2 regions of the Streptomyces sp. NPDC086080 genome follow, and region 2 is predicted to be linked to the other one. Evidence: predicted binding sites of a transcription regulator. Region 2 holds the regulator's gene; the other holds the start of a gene.

Region 1 (8,256 bases), on a different contig from region 2:
TTACCACTTCGCCACCCCCGACACGGCGAGCGGTGCCGCCCAGGCGGACTACTTCGTGGACCGCGGCGGCGCCTGGTCCGCCGACGGGCGCACCCTGCCGGGTGTGCTGGACATCGAGTGGAACCCGTACGGGGACGCCTGCTACGGCAAGTCCCCCACCGCGATGGTGAGCTGGATCCGCGACTTCCTGGACCGGTACCGGGCCCGCACCGGGCGGGACGCCGTCCTCTACACGGCCACCAGCTGGTGGACGCAGTGCACCGGCAACTACGCGGGCTTCGCCCCCACCACGCCGCTGTGGATCGCCCGCTACGCCTCCACCGCGGGTGAACTGCCCGCGGGCTGGAGCGCCTACACGATGTGGCAGTACACCTCGACCGGTCCCACCGTCGGCGACCACGACCGCTTCAACGGCACCCCCGACCTGCTGCGGACCTTCGCGGCCGGCTGACCCGCTCCCGGGCAGGAGGATGCCCGGGTCTGCCCGACCCCGACCCCGACCCTGATCAGGTCCGGTCCGGTCCGGTCCCGGGCAGGAGAAAGCCCGGGTCTCCCTCACGGAACCCGGGCTCCTCTTTCCGGCCGCCTCCGTCACGCGGCGACCGGAACCTCCGGCGCCGCGCCGTTCACGGCCGGCGACAGCGCCAGCTCCAGCACCTGGCGGACGTCGGTGACGGCGTGGACGTCGAGCTTGTCCAGCACCTCCGCCGGGACGTCGTCCAGGTCCGGCTCGTTGCGCTTGGGGATGATCACCGTGGTGATGCCCGCGCGGTGCGCGGCGAGCAACTTCTGCTTCACCCCACCGATCGGCAGCACCCGCCCGGTCAGCGAGACCTCACCGGTCATCGCCACATCGGTGCGGACCAGCCGGCCGGAGAGCAGCGAGGCCAGGGCGGTGGTCATGGTGACGCCCGCGCTCGGACCGTCCTTGGGCACCGCGCCCGCCGGGAAGTGGATGTGCGCGCCCCGGTCCTTCAGGTCGCCCACCGGGAGCTCCAGTTCGGCGCCGTGACTGCGCAGGAAGCTCAGCGCGATCTGCGCGGACTCCTTCATCACGTCACCCAGCTGGCCGGTCAGGGTGAGCCCCGACGCGCCCGTCTCCGGGTCGGCGAGGGACGCCTCCACATAGAGGACGTCTCCGCCCGCGCCGGTGACCGCGAGCCCGGTCGCGACACCGGGGACGGCGGTACGGCGCTCGGCCGGGTCCTGGGCGGACTCGGGCACGTGGTGCGGCCGGCCGATCAGGTCCCGCAGATCTCCCTCGGTGACGGTGAGGGGCAGCTCCCGCTCGCCCAGCTCGTGCCGGGCCGCGATCTTGCGCAGCAGCCGCGCGATGGACCGCTCCAGGGTCCGCACGCCCGCCTCGCGCGTGTACTCGCCGGCCAGCTTGCGCAGCGCGCCCTCGTCGATCGTCACCTCGTCCCGGTCCAGCCCCGCGCGCTCCAGCTGGCGCGGGAGCAGGTGGTCGCGGGCGATGACGACCTTCTCGTCCTCGGTGTAGCCGTCGAGGCGGACCAGCTCCATACGGTCGAGCAGGGCCTCCGGGATGGCTTCGAGGACGTTGGCCGTCGCGAGGAACACGACGTCGGACAGGTCGAGTTCGACCTCCAGGTAGTGGTCCCGGAAGGTGTGGTTCTGCGCCGGGTCGAGGACTTCGAGCAGGGCCGCGGCCGGGTCGCCGCGGAAGTCGGAGCCGACCTTGTCGATCTCGTCGAGCAGGACGACCGGGTTCATCGAACCGGCTTCCTTGACCGCCCGCACGATCCGGCCGGGCAGCGCGCCGACGTAGGTACGGCGGTGGCCGCGGATCTCGGCCTCGTCGCGGACCCCGCCGAGGGCGACGCGGACGAACTTGCGGCCCATCGCGTGGGCGACGGACTCACCGAGGCTGGTCTTGCCGACGCCGGGCGGGCCGACCAGGGCGAGCACGGCGCCTCCGCGCCGGCCGCCGACGACCCCGAGTCCCCGGTCGCTGCGCCGCTTGCGCACCGCCAGGTATTCGGTGATCCGCTCCTTCACGTCCTCCAGGCCCGCGTGCTCGGCGTCCAGGACCGCCTGGGCGCCCCGGATGTCGTACGCGTCCTCGGTGCGCTCGTTCCACGGCATCTCCAGGACCGTGTCGAGCCAGGTGCGGATCCAGGAACCCTCGGGCGACTGGTCGGAGGACCGCTCCAGCTTGTCGACCTCCTTGAGCGCGGCCGCGCGGACGTTCTCCGGCAGGTCGGCGGCCTCCACGCGGGCGCGGTAGTCGTCGGACTCCTCGCCCTCCTGCTCTCCGTTGAGCTCGCGAAGCTCCTTGCGGACGGCCTCCAGCTGGCGGCGCAGCAGGAACTCGCGCTGCTGCTTGTCGACGCCCTCCTGGACGTCCTTGGCGATGGTCTCGGCGACATCCTGCTCGGCGAGGTGATCGCGCAGCTGCTGGGTGGCGAGCTTCAGCCGGGCCACCGGGTCGGTGGTCTCCAGCAGGGCGACCTTCTGCTCGGTGGTCAGGAAAGGCGAGTAGCCCGAGTTGTCGGCGAGCGCGGAGACGTCGTCGATGGCCTGGACCCGGTCGACGACCTGCCAGGCGCCGCGCTTGCGCAGCCAGGCGGTGGCGAGGGCCTTGTACTCCGTGACGAGTTCGGTCACATGTCCCGGAAGCGGCTCGGGCACGCTCTCGTCGGTCCGCGTGCCCTCCACCCACAGCGCCGCGCCCGGCCCGGTGGTCCCGGCGCCGATGCGCACGCGGCCCCGGCCGCGGATCAGGGCGCCCGGGTCACCGTCGGCCAGCCGGCCCACCTGCTCGACCGTGCCGAGCACGCCCGTACCGGCGTAGGTCCCGTCGACGCGCGGCACCAGCAGCACCTTGGGCTTGCCGGGGTCCGTGCGGGCGGCGGCCTGGGCGGCCTCCACCGCGGCGCGCACCTCGGAATCGCTCAGGTCCAGCGGAACCACCATCCCGGGCAGCACGACCTCGTCGTCGAGCGGCAGCACAGGCAGGGCGAGCGGTGTGGACTCAGTAGCCATGATCTCCCCTTCGGCAGTCAAGTTGAGCTATGCCGACTCAATGCAGGGGAAGCGCCGAATGTTCCCGAGGGCGCGTTCGCTCTGAGCGATCGTCACATCGGGGTGCGGAAGCAGTGGCCGCCCCCGGAAACGGAGCTGCCAGGATGAACGCATGTCCACCCCGTACGACATTCCCGAAGTCCCCGAAGTCCTTGAAGTCCCGGAAGTCCTGGACCGCCGCGAGGGTCCGTACGGCGAGGTCGCGCTGCGCAGGCACGGCGGCCTGCTGCAGATCATCGCCAACGGCTGCTTCCTGATGGACACCTCCGACGGCCGTTCGGAACGGCGGCTGGTCGATGCCGCGCTGGCCGCTCTCGACGCGCGCGTCACGGACCCGCGGGTCCTGATCGGCGGTCTCGGGGTGGGCTTCTCGCTCGCACACGCGGCGGGACAGCCCCGGTGGGGGCGGATCACCGTGGTGGAGCGGGAAGCGGCCATCATCGAGTGGCACCGCGCGGGACCGCTGTCCGAGCTCTCCGCGCGGGCTCTCGCCGACCCCCGCACGGAGATCGTCGAGACGGACCTCGTCGCGTACGTCCATGAGACGTCCGACACATTTGACGCGCTGTGCCTCGATATCGACAACGGGCCCGACTGGACCGTCACCGAGGACAACGAGGGGCTGTATTCACCGGCCGGACTGGCGGCCTGCGCAAGGGTGCTGAATCCGCACGGGGTGCTCGCGGTCTGGTCGGCCAAACCGTCCCCGGAATTCGAGGGAACCTTGCGGAATGCCGGATTCCGGCAGGTGCGTACCGAAGAGATCCCCGTTGCCCGGGGCGTTCCGGACGTCGTGCACATCGGCGTCCGCCCTGGATAGCAAAGCCGCGGTGAATCCCCGTACGCTGCTGCCCTGACACGGATCATTCAAGCGTCAATCGCAGTGATGCGCAGACGACGGATCACCCCACGGATTCCGGAAAAAGCACACCTCAGGGGCGGGCGATGGAGCAGACACAGACCTCCCACAACGGCACGGCGGCGACCACACCCGGCGCACAGCGCCGGATCCTGGTGGTCGAGGACGACGCGACGATCGTGGACGCCATCGCGACCCGCCTTCGCGCCGAAGGATTTCTGGTGCAAACGGCGGGCGACGGCCCGTCCGCGGTGGACACGGCAGAGGCATGGCAGCCCGACCTGCTGATCCTCGACATCATGCTGCCCGGCTTCGACGGCCTGGAGGTCTGCCGGCGCGTGCAGGCCCAGCGGCCGGTGCCGGTCATGATGCTCACCGCGCGGGACGACGAGACCGACATGCTGGTCGGACTGGGCGTCGGCGCCGACGACTACATGACGAAGCCGTTCTCCATGCGGGAGCTGGCGGCACGCGTGCATGTGCTGCTGCGCCGCATGGAGCGCGCGGCCCTCGCGGCCACCACGCCGCGCAGCGGCATACTCCGCCTCGGCGAGCTGGAGGTCGACCACGCACAGCGCAGGGTGCGCGTGCGCAGCGAGGACGTCCATCTGACGCCCACCGAGTTCGACCTCCTGGTGTGCCTGGCGAACACACCCCGCGCGGTCCTCTCGCGCGAGCAGCTGCTGGCCGAGGTCTGGGACTGGGCGGACGCCTCCGGCACCCGCACCGTCGACAGCCACATCAAGGCGCTGCGCCGGAAGATCGGCGCCGAGCGGATCCGTACCGTGCACGGTGTGGGCTACGCCCTGGAGACGCCGAACCCATGACCGGCGGGCCGCCCGGCCGCGGGGGCCCCGGGGACTCCCAGCCCTGGGGCGGCCTACGGCCGTTCTCGATCAAGACCAAACTGGGTGCGCTGGTCGTCGCCTCCGTCCTGATCACCACGGGACTGTCGGTGGTCGCCGTGAACACCAAGACGGAGCTGCGCTTCATCACGGTCTTCTCGATGATCGCCACTCTCCTCATCACCCAGTTCGTGGCCCACTCGCTCACCGCGCCGCTCGACGACATGAACGCCGTGGCCCGGTCCATCTCGCACGGTGACTACACCCGCCGGGTGCGCGAGAACCGCCGGGACGAGCTGGGCGACCTGGCCCAGACGATCAACGTCATGGCGGACGAGCTGGAGGCCCAGGACCTCCGGCGCAAGGAGCTGGTGGCCAACGTCTCGCACGAGCTGCGCACCCCCATCGCGGGGCTGCGCGCGGTGCTGGAGAACATCGTCGACGGCGTCACCCGGGCCGACCCCGAGACGATGCGCACGGCCCTGAAGCAGACCGAGCGGCTGGGACGCCTCGTGGAGACGCTCCTGGACCTGTCCCGCCTGGACAACGGGGTCGTCCCGCTGAAGAAGCGCCGCTTCGAGGTCTGGCCGTATCTGTCCGGCGTGCTCAAGGAGGCCAACATGGTCGCCTCCGCCCGCGCGGGCATGGCCTCCGGGTCCGGCAGTCACACCCGTACGGACGTCCATCTGCACCTCGACGTCTCGCCGCCGGAGCTCACCGCGCTCGCCGACCCGGAGCGCATCCATCAGGTCGTCTCCAACCTGATCGACAACGCGGTCAAGCACAGTCCGCCGCACGGCCGGGTGACCGTCCGGGCGCGGCGCGGCGACCGGCCGGACTCCCTGGAGCTCGAGGTGCTGGACGAGGGGCCGGGCATTCCGCGGGCCGAGTGGCACCGGGTCTTCGAGCGGTTCAACCGCGGCAACGTCAACCGGCCGCACGGCCCGGGCAGCGACGGCGGCACCGGTCTCGGCCTCGCGATCGCCCGCTGGGCCGTGGATCTGCACGGAGGCCGGATCGGAGTGGCCGAATCCGAGCGGGGATGCCGGATTCTCATCACTCTTCCGGGAGCGTCATCCGTACCAAGTTGACGTAAAGTTCGAAGCGGAGTCGCACGATCCGTCCGTGTTACCGCTGACGGGCACGTGTGATCAGGCACAGGCCCGCGTGAGCTGCGCGTCGGGTCGTGGCCGGGCGATCCCCGAAGCCGCCGGAAGAACCGGAACCTCGCTTGTTTCCCGCCATTTCCTGCGCCGAAACACCAGCGGGGATGTGACTTACGCGACGATGAACGGGCCCGGCCTGACCTTCCCGCTCTCGGGGGCGTAGCCTTTATTTCCGCTGTCCATCATCTTGCGAAGCGGAAGAGGGCGGTTGACGCCGTGTCGCCACAGTCCCCCAGTAACTCGAGCATCTCGACCGACACCGACCAAGCGGGCAAGAACCCCGCTGCGGCCTTCGGTGCCAACGAATGGCTCGTCGACGAGATCTACCAGCAGTACCTCCAGGACCCGAACTCGGTGGACCGAGCCTGGTGGGACTTCTTCGCCGACTACAAGCCGGGCGCGCCTGCGACCTCGGCTCCGGTAGGTAACGCGGCCGCGGGGGCCGCGGGGACCTCCACCGCTCCGGCCCGCCCGGCCGCTCCGGTCCAGCCCGCCGCGCCCGTCCCGGCGGCCGCGCGGCCCGCCGCCGCCGCCCCGGCACCCGCCGCCGCCCCGGCACCCGCCAGGACCCCGGCCCAGGCCGCCGCTCCGGCGAAGGCCGCCCCCGCCGCGAAGCCGGCGGCGGCCACACCGAAGGCGGCGCCCAAGGCCGAGCCCTCCGGCGAGGCGAAGACCGGCCCCGAGCAGGTGACCCTGCGCGGCCCGTCCGCCGCCGTGGCGAAGAACATGGACGCCTCCCTGGAACTCCCCACGGCCACATCCGTGCGCGCGGTCCCGGTGAAGCTGCTGTTCGACAACCGCATCGTCATCAACAACCACCTCAAGCGGGCCCGGGGCGGGAAGATCTCCTTCACCCACCTCATCGGCTACGCGATGGTGCAGGCCATCAAGGCCATGCCGGCGATGAACCACTCGTTCGCCCGGGTGGACGGCAAGCCGACCCTGGTGAAGCCGGAGCACGTCAACCTCGGTCTGGCCATCGACCTGGTGAAGCCCAACGGCGACCGCCAGCTGGTCGTCGCGGCCATCAAGAAGGCCGAGACGCTGAACTTCTTCGAGTTCTGGCAGGCCTACGAGGACATCGTCCGTCGCGCCCGCGACAACAAGCTGACGATGGACGACTTCACCGGTGTGACGGTCTCCCTGACCAACCCCGGCGGCCTCGGCACCGTCCACTCCGTGCCGCGCCTGATGCCCGGCCAGTCGGTCATCCTGGGCGTCGGCTCCATGGACTACCCGGCGGAGTTCCAGGGCACCAGCCAGGACACGCTGAACAAGCTCGGCATCTCCAAGGTCATGACGCTCACGTCGACCTACGACCACCGGGTGATCCAGGGCGCCGCCTCCGGCGAGTTCCTCCGCTCGGTGGCGAACCTCCTGCTCGGCGAGAACGGCTTCTACGACGAGATCTTCGAGGCGCTGCGCATCCCCTACGAGCCGGTCCGCTGGCTCAGGGACATCGACGCCTCCCACGACGACGACGTCACCAAGGCCGCCCGGGTCTTCGAGCTGATCCACTCCTACCGGGTCCGCGGCCACGTCATGGCCGACACCGACCCGTTGGAGTACCGCCAGCGCAAGCACCCCGACCTGGACATCGTCGAGCACGGCCTCACTCTGTGGGACCTGGAGCGCGAGTTCGCCGTCGGCGGCTTCGCGGGCAAGTCCCTGATGAAGCTGCGCGACATCCTCGGCGTGCTGCGCGACTCGTACTGCCGCACCACCGGTGTCGAGTTCATGCACATCCAGGACCCCAAGCAGCGCAAGTGGATCCAGGACCGCATCGAGCGCTCGCACACCAAGCCCGAGCGCGAGGAGCAGCTGCGCATCCTGCGCCGGCTGAACGCGGCGGAGGCGTTCGAGACCTTCCTGCAGACCAAGTACGTCGGCCAGAAGCGCTTCTCCCTGGAGGGCGGCGAGTCCGTCATCCCGCTGCTCGACGCGGTGCTGGACTCGGCGGCCGAGTCCCGCCTGGACGAGGTCGTCATCGGCATGGCCCACCGCGGCCGGCTGAACGTGCTGGCCAACGTCGTGGGCAAGTCGTACGCGCAGATCTTCCGCGAGTTCGAGGGCAACCTCGACCCGAAGTCGATGCACGGCTCCGGTGACGTGAAGTACCACCTGGGCGCCGAGGGCACCTTCACCGGCCTGGACGGCGAGCAGATCAAGGTCTCCCTGGTCGCCAACCCCTCGCACCTGGAGGCGGTGGACCCGGTCCTGGAGGGCGTCGCCCGCGCCAAGCAGGACATCATCGGCAAGGGCGGCACGGACTTCACCGTCCTGCCGGTGGCGATCCACGGCGACGCGGCCTTCGCGGGCCAGGGCGTGGTGGCCGAGACCC
Region 2 (8,256 bases):
TGCCGACGCCGGGCTCGCCGATGAGGACGGGGTTGTTCTTGGTGCGGCGGGACAGTACCTGCACCACGCGCCGGATCTCCTGGTCCCGTCCGATGACGGGGTCCAGCCTGCCCTCGCGGGCGGAGGCGGTGAGGTCGGTGCCGAACTTCTCCAGCGCCTTGTACTGACCCTCGGGGTCGGCAGTGGTCACCCGGCGGGCTCCCCTCGTCTTCTGGAAGGCGTCCTGCAGCTTCTTCGCGGTGGCGCCCTGCTGGGAGAGCACTTCGCCGGCGGCTCCGCCCTTGGCGGCGATACCGATGACGAGGTGTTCGGTGGACAGGTACTCGTCGCCGAGGTCGCGGGCGCGGGCCTGGGCGTCCGCGATGACGGCGAGCAGTTCCCGGTTGGGCTGGGGCGGTGCGACCGTGGACCCGGTGACGCTCGGCAGCCCGGCGAGGACCCGCTCGGCGCCGGAGCGTACGGCGGCCTGGTCGGCGTCGACGGCGGCGAGCAGGTCGGTGATGTTCTCGTTGTCCTGCCCGGCGAGCAGGGCAAGCAGCAGGTGGGCGGGGGTGAGGTCGGGGTGGCCCTCGGTCACGGCCCGGTTCCCGGCCGCGTTGATGGCTTCCCGGCTCCGGTTGGTCAGCTCGGCGTCCACGTGTCCGTTCTCCTCCTTGATGACCTTCAGTGACCTTCAGCGCGCCCCAGTGCGGGCCTCGTAGCTGACTCGGTCAACGTGCACAAACTTGAGTCTATTCCACTCAAGGTGGTGGGCGGGAGTGCGCCGGGGACTAAGTTCCGGGGTCATGACCGTCACGTATTCGGTGGATCCGGGCGATCCGGACGCGCCGTACCTCAGCTTCTGGCGCGAGCGGCACCTGTGCACGCTGACCACCCTCCGTCCGGACGGCACCCCGCACCTGGTACCCGTCGGGGTGACATACGACCCGGAGGCGCGGCTTGCTCGCGTCATCACGAACAGGGCGAGCGCGAAGGCGCGCCACGTACGCGCGGCGGGGGCTCAGGGCGCGCCCGTCGCGGTCTGCCAGGTGGACGGCAGGCGGTGGGCCACGCTGGAGGGGCGCGCCGTGGTCCGTACGGAGCCGGAGCGGGTCGCGGAGGCGGTGCGGCGGTACGCGGAGCGCTACGGGCGGATGCCGTCGCCGAATCCGGCCCGGGTGGCCATCGAGATCACGCTCACGCGCGCGATGGGACGGGGGTGAGGCGGACGGCGCGGCCGGCACCGTACAGCGATGTGTTCCGGCCATCGAGCGATCGTGCGATACCCGGAAATGTCCCGCAAAACTGCAGCGGCGTCACCGTGTTCAGGTCACGGTGACGCCGCTGCGGGGGGAAGCACCTGAGCGATCTTTTACGACGGGGGAATCGCGTCAGGCGCTGCGGGGGGTGGCCGAGATGGTTCTGGGGGCAGCGGAGTCGGACTCCACCTGCCGGTGGTCCCGCTGGTCCAGGTTGACAAAGATCATTCCGTACCGGATGGCACACCGCACGGGCTTCGGCGCGCCCCTGGGCCGCCGCAGACACCGGAACGCCCGTACGTCTCCGTCCTCGTCGCGCGTGACCACGACCGGCTCACCGAACACGGTCACCATCAACGAGTCACCACTGTGGGGGATGGCGGTGACCAGGTCGATGAAGTGCCATCCGGATCGGTAGGCGGTCGCCATCTCACGGCGGAAGGAGCGGTCGTCGGGTGGCGTGGTCATCGCCATCAGTCCCAGGTGCTGTCGGCCGGGAAGGCCAGTGGCTCGTCATGGACGACCACGAGAGACCGGTCGCTGCCCACGAGGTGCGTGTCGCTCTCCGCGCCGGAGAGGCCGGCCAGGGTGCCGAAGGCCACAGCGGCGGAGAAAGCGGCGACAAGCACCGAGCGAAGCATTCTGTTCTGCATAGTCGGCTTCGTCCTCACTTGAAGGTCCCCTCTATCCCCCGTCAGATAAGACGATGGCTCATTCAGGCACGTCATGGCCACACAATCGGTGCATCATGTTCCTGCACGTTCAGGACCCTGGGGGGTGGAGATTTGACTGCAAAGGGGACAAAGGCGACACATCCCCATGCGGTGACCGCGCTGTGTCCGGAGGGAAGCCGCCTCTACGCGGACGCCCTCCGCGCCGGACACATACTGCGCACGGATGCCGAAGTCGCCCCCTGTCTGATGGAACTCGCCCTCCTCCACCCCGATCCGGACGATGCGAGCCGGCTGCGTCCTGTGCCGCCGTCGGTGGCCCTGGCCCAGCGGCTCAACCCCATCGAGCGCGAGATCACCGAACAGCGGCGGCTGTCCATCACGCTCGCCGAGGCCTTCGAGCCGTTCATGGACATCAGCACCCAGGAATCGACTCCGACCCACTCCATCACCGTGCTGGAGGGCCTCGACCGCATCAACGCCGCACTCGACCTGGCGACCGCCCACTGCCACTCCGAGATGCTCACGGTGCAGCCGAGCGCACACCGCCGCCCCGAGAACCGGCTCCTGGAAGCACTGGAACGGGACAGGCCGCTGATCGAACGCGGGGTGCGCATCAGGACGCTCTACCAGCACACCGCCCGGTTCAGCCCCGACCGGCTGGCCTACGGCGACCACTTCACCGACGGCAAGGTGGAGTACCGCACCATCGACGAACTCGTCGAACGGCTCATCATCTGCGACGAGAACGTCGCCTTCATCCCCATCAGGGAGGACCGGCAGGTGGCCCTGGAGCTCCGCCACCCCGGTCTGGTCCGCTATCTGGTCAAGGTCTTCGAGTTCATGTGGAACCGGGCCGTCCCGCTGACCGCCGGCGCTCCCTACGAGACCGCGCCCGACGGCATCACCGAGATCCAGCACTCCATAGCGAAACTGCTCGTCGAGGGCCACGTCGACGAGGCGATCGCGCGACGCCTCGGCATGAACGTCCGCACCTGCCGCGCCCACATAGCCAAACTCGCCTCCGCCCTCGGCAGCGGCAGCCGCGCCCAACTGGGCTACCTCATCGCCCAGTCGGGAATCCTGCAACAGGACCCATGATCCGATCCGGGGGAGCGAACCAGGCATGACCGGGAACGCGCGTCACGACGGACTGGAGGCCCTGGGCGAGGACGCCCTCGGCCTCTACGTCCGCGCCCTCCACCAGGGCCACGTACCCGCCCCCGCGCCCGCCGCGGCCCCGCTCCTCCTCCACCTCGGCCTGCTGCACCAGGCGCTCGACGACCCCGACCGGCTGGAGCCCGTCGCGCCGCAGATCGCCCTGCACCGGCTGCTGCGCGTCTCGGCGGACCGTGTCGCCGAGGAACGACGGCGCGAGGAACGGCTGGTCGAGGCCCTGGAGCCGCTGCTGCGAGCCGGCGCACCCGAGGCACCGACGACGCCCCTCATCACGCCGCACAGCGGCAAGGAGCGCATCGGACGGATCATCGGCGAGGCGATGGCCGAGGCCACCGAACTCCTCTCCGTCCAGCCCCACGACAGCTACACCCACTACGACCCGGCCCTCCACGAGCCCGCGCTCCGGCGCGACCAGGCCCTGCTCGAGCGCGGTGGCCGCATCCGCGCCCTCTACCAGCACACCCTGCGCCACGCACCCCCGCTCGCCGCCCGCTACGAACGGCTCTCGGGCGATGTCGAGGCCCGGACACTGGACGAGATCACCGAGCGCCTCGTCGTCATCGACCGCGAGGTGGCGTTCGTTCCCGCCAGCGCCGACCGCAGCGCGGCCCTGGAGATCCGCCATCCGGCGCTCGTGGGGTTCCTGGCGACCATGTTCGACCGCCTGTGGCGCCTCGCCACCCCGATGTTCCCGCGGGCCGTCCGGCGGCCCACCCTGAACGGAGTCACCCCCCGTCAGCGGGCCATCGCCGCGCTGCTCGTCGAGGGCCACACCGACGCCGTCGTCGCCGACCGCCTCGGCATGAACGTACGCACCGCCCGCGAGCACATCGCCAAGCTCGCCGCGACCCTCGGCAGCGGCAGCCGCGCCCAGCTCGGGTTCCTCATCGCGCGCTCGGGGATCCTCGACCGGGCTCCCTGACCCCGCCCCGCCCCCGGGACCCGTCCAGGCCCGCCTGGGCGATCCGCACCCCCAGCTGCGTACGGCTCGCCGCACCCAGCGTCTCCGACAGACGGGCGATGTGCGCCCGGCAGGTACGGACGCTGATGCCCAGGCGTTCCGCGATCACCGCGTCCTGGTGTCCCTCCGCCAGCAGGGCGGCGATGGACTGCTCACGGTGCGAGATGCCCTCGATGCCGGTGTCGGGCAGCGGGACGGTCAGCGGGATGGCGAGCCGCCACAGCCGCTCGAAGACCGTACCCAGGTACTCCACCAGCGCCGGGTGACGCAGCTCCAGCGCCATGGTGCGCTCGGGGTTGGCGGGAATGAAGGCGACCGTGCGGTCGAACAGGATCAGCCGCTCGATCACCTCGTCCAGCGTGCGCGCCTGCACCGCGCCGCCCATCAGCTCCAGATAGGACAGCAGCCCGTGCCCGTGCCGGGCGACATGCGTGTACAGGTCCCGCATGCGCACGCCCCGGCCGCGCAGCGCCGTCGCCCGGTGCAGGCCCTCCGACAGCTCCGCCTCGCGCCGGATACCGCCCGGCTGGACGGTGAGCACCTCGGTGGTGCAGGCCTGGGTCGCCTCGTCCATCGCTGCCTGGATGCGCCCCAGTCCGTCCAGCACCCGGATCGCCGGGCCCTCCGCCGCGGACCGTGCCGCCGGCAGCCGGCCGCCCAGACCGGCGTACCACTCGAACGCCGACACGGCCGAGCCGACCCGGCGCTGGCTCGCGCTCACCTCGTCGTACATCCCGCGCAGCAGCCGCGCCATGACCTCCTGCGGGGAGGTCGGTACCAGCCAGTCCATGTCGTCGGGATCCGGGTGCAACAGAGCCAGTTCCAGCAGACAGGGCACCGGCTCCGCGTCCCGGCGCGGCAGCCGTCCGCGCCGTACGGCCCGGGAATACACGCGATCCCCGGCCTCGCACAGTCGGTCAGCACCGTGTGGATGCCCGTCCGTCCCGTGCCCGGCCATCGCCCGTCCCACCCCCGGTCCGCCACTTTCCGCAGCGCAACTATGCGCGGCCGGATCCGGGTGTGCAACACGGTCGGGAACCGGCGCCGGCCCGGAGGCCGGCGGGTGGCCGAATACCGACAGGGACTACTTCAGCTTGATCTCCGCGCAGGCCGCCTTGAACTCCGCCGTGCAGATGTCGGCCACCGTGTAGAACTCGTCGGCGATGATCGTGTCCATGATGTTGTCCTTGGTCAGGGCGACCACGGGCACGAGCTGCGCCGGGATGTTCTGGTCGGTGGGGCTGTCCACCCGCTCACGGGTCAGCGCGTCGAACTGGATGTCCCGGCCCTGGATCTTGGCCACCGCCATCTCGGCGGCGCTCTCGGCCTCGTCCGCGTAGGACTTGTACACGCTCATGTACTGCTCGCCGCTGACGATCCGCTGCACCGCCGCGAGTTCGGCGTCCTGGCCGGTGATCGGGGGCAGATCGGTCACGCCGGCGGCCTTCAGCGCCTTGACGATGCCGCCCGCCATACCGTCGTTGGCGGAGTAGACCGCCTTGATCTCGTCCGCGCCGATCGCGTTGATCGCCTCGGCCATGTTGGCCTCGGCGTTCTCCGGCTTCCAGTCCTTGGTGTCGAAGGACTTGGCGATCGTCACCTTGCCCTTGAGCTCGGAGAGCGCGCCCGCCTTGAACTGCTTGGCGTTGGGGTCGGTCGACGAGCCGTTCATCATCACGATCTTGTCGGTGATGCTGATGTCCCCGTTGAACGACTCCAGCAGGGAACGCGCCTGCACCTCGCCGACCAGACCGTTGTCGAAGGAGATGTACGCGTCGATCGGGCCCTCGGCCAGCCGGTCGTAGGCGATGACCGGGATGCCCGCGGTCTTGGCCTTCCGCACGCTCTCCGCGATGCCCTTGGAGTCGACCGCGTCCAGCACGATGACATCGACCTGCTTGTCGATCATCCGCTGCATCTGGCTCGCCTGCTTGTCGGCGTCCGCGTCGGCGTTGACGTACTCGACCTTGCCCTTGCGGTTGGTGAGGGACTCCACCTTCTCCTTGAAGATGGGGTAGTCGAACTGGTCGTACCGGGTGTTGGCCTTCTCCGGCAGAAGCAGGCCGATGGTGATGTCGTCCCCCTTGCCCGGAGTGGCGTCGCCGCTGTTGTCGGTCGCGTTGAGCCCCCCGCAGCCGGCGAGCATCACGGACATCGAGGTGGCGGCCACGGATATGGCGATACGACGCATACGACGGCTCACTTCAGGTGTTTTCGGACGTGGGCACTGCTGCGCGGCCCATGTGACTGAAAAGCCAACGCTTCGGCCCCTGCCCGAGTCAAGTTCGGCCACTTAACGAGATGGACACAGCACGGGTGCGCCCGAACTCGTGAAGTACCTGCGCACACAGGGTGAGGGCGTGTCTGGACACGCAGCCACACCATAACCACACAAGTATTCGCGCAGCGAAGAAGGGGCCCCGGGTTCGGAGAACCCGGGGCCCCTCACCTCATCTGACCTGCGCGATCAGTCCGCCTGATGCCGCTTGGGCCGCCACACCACCAGCGCGCTGGTCTGCTGCACCTCCTGGTACGGCACCAGGTCGCGGCGGTACGAGGCGTGCACCGCGGCCTCGCGCTGACGCATCGCCGTCGCCGCTCCGTCGAGCGCGTCCTGCAGCTCCACCACCCGCGACTGAAGGGCCGCGACCTGGTTCTCCAGCTCGATGATGCGCTTGATTCCGGCCAGGTTGATGCCCTCGGTCTGCGACAACTGCTGCACCTGACGGAGCAGTTCGATGTCACGGGCCGAGTACCGCCGGCCCCGGCCGGCCGTACGGTCCGGCGACACGAGCCCCAGCCGGTCGTACTGACGCAGTGTCTGCGGGTGGAGGCCGGAGAGCTGGGCCGCCACCGAAATGACATAGACCGGGGTGTCCTGGGTCAGTTCGTACGGATTGCGTCGACGGCCGTCCATCTGCAATCAAGCTCCCTTCGCGGCCTGGAACAGCTCCGCCCGCGGATCCTGGTCCGCGGTCGCCTCGCGATACGCCTCCAGCGCGTCCCGAGCCTTCCCCGACAGGTCCTCCGGAACACTCACCTCGACGGTGACGAGCAGATCCCCGCGGGTTCCGTCCTTGCGGACCGCGCCCTTGCCCCGCGCCCGCATGGTGCGGCCGTTGGGCGTGCCCGGCGGAAGCTTCAGCGTGACCGGCGGACCGCCGAGCGTCGGGACCCGCACCTCCCCGCCGAGAGCCGCCTCCGGATACGTCACCGGAACGGTGACGGTGAGATTGTCGTCCTTGCGGCCGAACACCGGGTGCGCGCCGACGTGCACGACGACGTACAGGTCGCCCGCCGGTCCGCCGCGCTCGCCCGGGGCGCCCTTGCCCCGCAGTCTGATCCGCTGGCCGTCGCTGACGCCCGCGGGGATGCGCACCTGCATCGTCCGCGAGGACTTGGCGCGGCCGCTGCCCTTGCAGATGTCGCAGGGCTCTTCCGCGATCAGCCCGCGGCCCTTGCAGTCGGGGCACGGGTCGGTGAGCGAGAAGCCGCCGCCGGAGCCCCGCGCCACCTGTCCGGTGCCGACACAGGTCGGGCACACGCGCGGCGTGCCGTTCTTGTCGCCGGTGCCCGAACAGGCCTTGCAGGCCGCCTGGGACGACATCCGCAGCGGGACCGTCGCGCCCTCGATCGCCTCGGTGAAGCTGAGCGTCACCTCGGACTCGATGTCCTGGCCGCGTCGCGGCTGGGTCCGCGTGGTCCCCGCGCCGCCACGGTTGAACAGGCCCCCGAAGACGTCACCCAGGCCGCCGCCGAAGCCGCCGCCCGCCTGGCCGCTGCCGCCGGGCTGACCCCCGAAGAGGTCACCCAGGTCGAAGTTGAAGGAACCGCCGCCGCCCGCGCCCGGCCCCGGACGGAAGCCGCCGTTGCCGAAGAGCGCGCGCGCCTCGTCGTACTCCTTGCGCTTCTTGGGGTCACCGAGGACGTCGTTCGCCTCGGAGATCTCCTTGAACCGCTCCTCCGCCTTGGTGTTGCCCTTGTTGGCGTCCGGGTGGAACTCGCGGGCGAGCTTCCGGTACGCCTTCTTGATCTCGGCCTCGGTGGCGTCCTTGGGGACGCCGAGGACCTTGTAGAAGTCCTTCTCGATGAAGTCCTTGGTGCTCATCCCCGACGTCCCTCCTTCCGTACGTCAGCTCCCGCGTCAGCCCTCGTCCGGGCCACCGCTCTCCTTGTTCTCCGAGTCGGCCTGCGCCTCGGTGCTCTC

The links. The regulator HspR, encoded in region 2, represses chaperone genes until heat shock. The targets are predictions, from matches to a motif close to TTGAGNNNNNNNNNCTCAA.
Region 1: the regulator HspR is predicted to act here: its motif matches at 3,029-3,047, upstream of lon (endopeptidase La).

What each region holds. Positions count from the first base shown of each region.
Region 1 covers NZ_JBITRU010000002.1:403,869-412,124, reverse strand. The annotation lists gene ACIF9R_RS03950 (lysozyme) at 1-451, shown strand, start outside; gene lon (endopeptidase La) at 592-3,006, opposite strand; gene ACIF9R_RS03940 (spermidine synthase) at 3,158-3,865, shown strand; gene ACIF9R_RS03935 (response regulator transcription factor) at 3,991-4,731, shown strand; gene ACIF9R_RS03930 (sensor histidine kinase) at 4,728-5,840, shown strand; gene ACIF9R_RS03925 (multifunctional oxoglutarate decarboxylase/oxoglutarate dehydrogenase thiamine pyrophosphate-binding subunit/dihydrolipoyllysine-residue succinyltransferase subunit) at 6,132-8,256, shown strand, end outside.
Region 2 covers NZ_JBITRU010000018.1:21,242-29,497, reverse strand. The annotation lists gene clpB (ATP-dependent chaperone ClpB) at 1-637, opposite strand, end outside; gene ACIF9R_RS21505 (pyridoxamine 5'-phosphate oxidase family protein) at 786-1,202, shown strand; gene ACIF9R_RS21500 (hypothetical protein) at 1,371-1,706, opposite strand; gene ACIF9R_RS21495 (hypothetical protein) at 1,712-1,867, opposite strand; gene ACIF9R_RS21490 (helix-turn-helix transcriptional regulator) at 2,063-3,010, shown strand; gene ACIF9R_RS21485 (helix-turn-helix transcriptional regulator) at 3,036-4,010, shown strand; gene ACIF9R_RS21480 (LuxR C-terminal-related transcriptional regulator) at 3,973-5,007, opposite strand; gene ACIF9R_RS21475 (sugar ABC transporter substrate-binding protein) at 5,134-6,240, opposite strand; gene ACIF9R_RS21470 (heat shock protein transcriptional repressor HspR) at 6,517-6,966, opposite strand; gene dnaJ (molecular chaperone DnaJ) at 6,973-8,157, opposite strand; gene grpE (nucleotide exchange factor GrpE) at 8,194-8,256, opposite strand, start outside.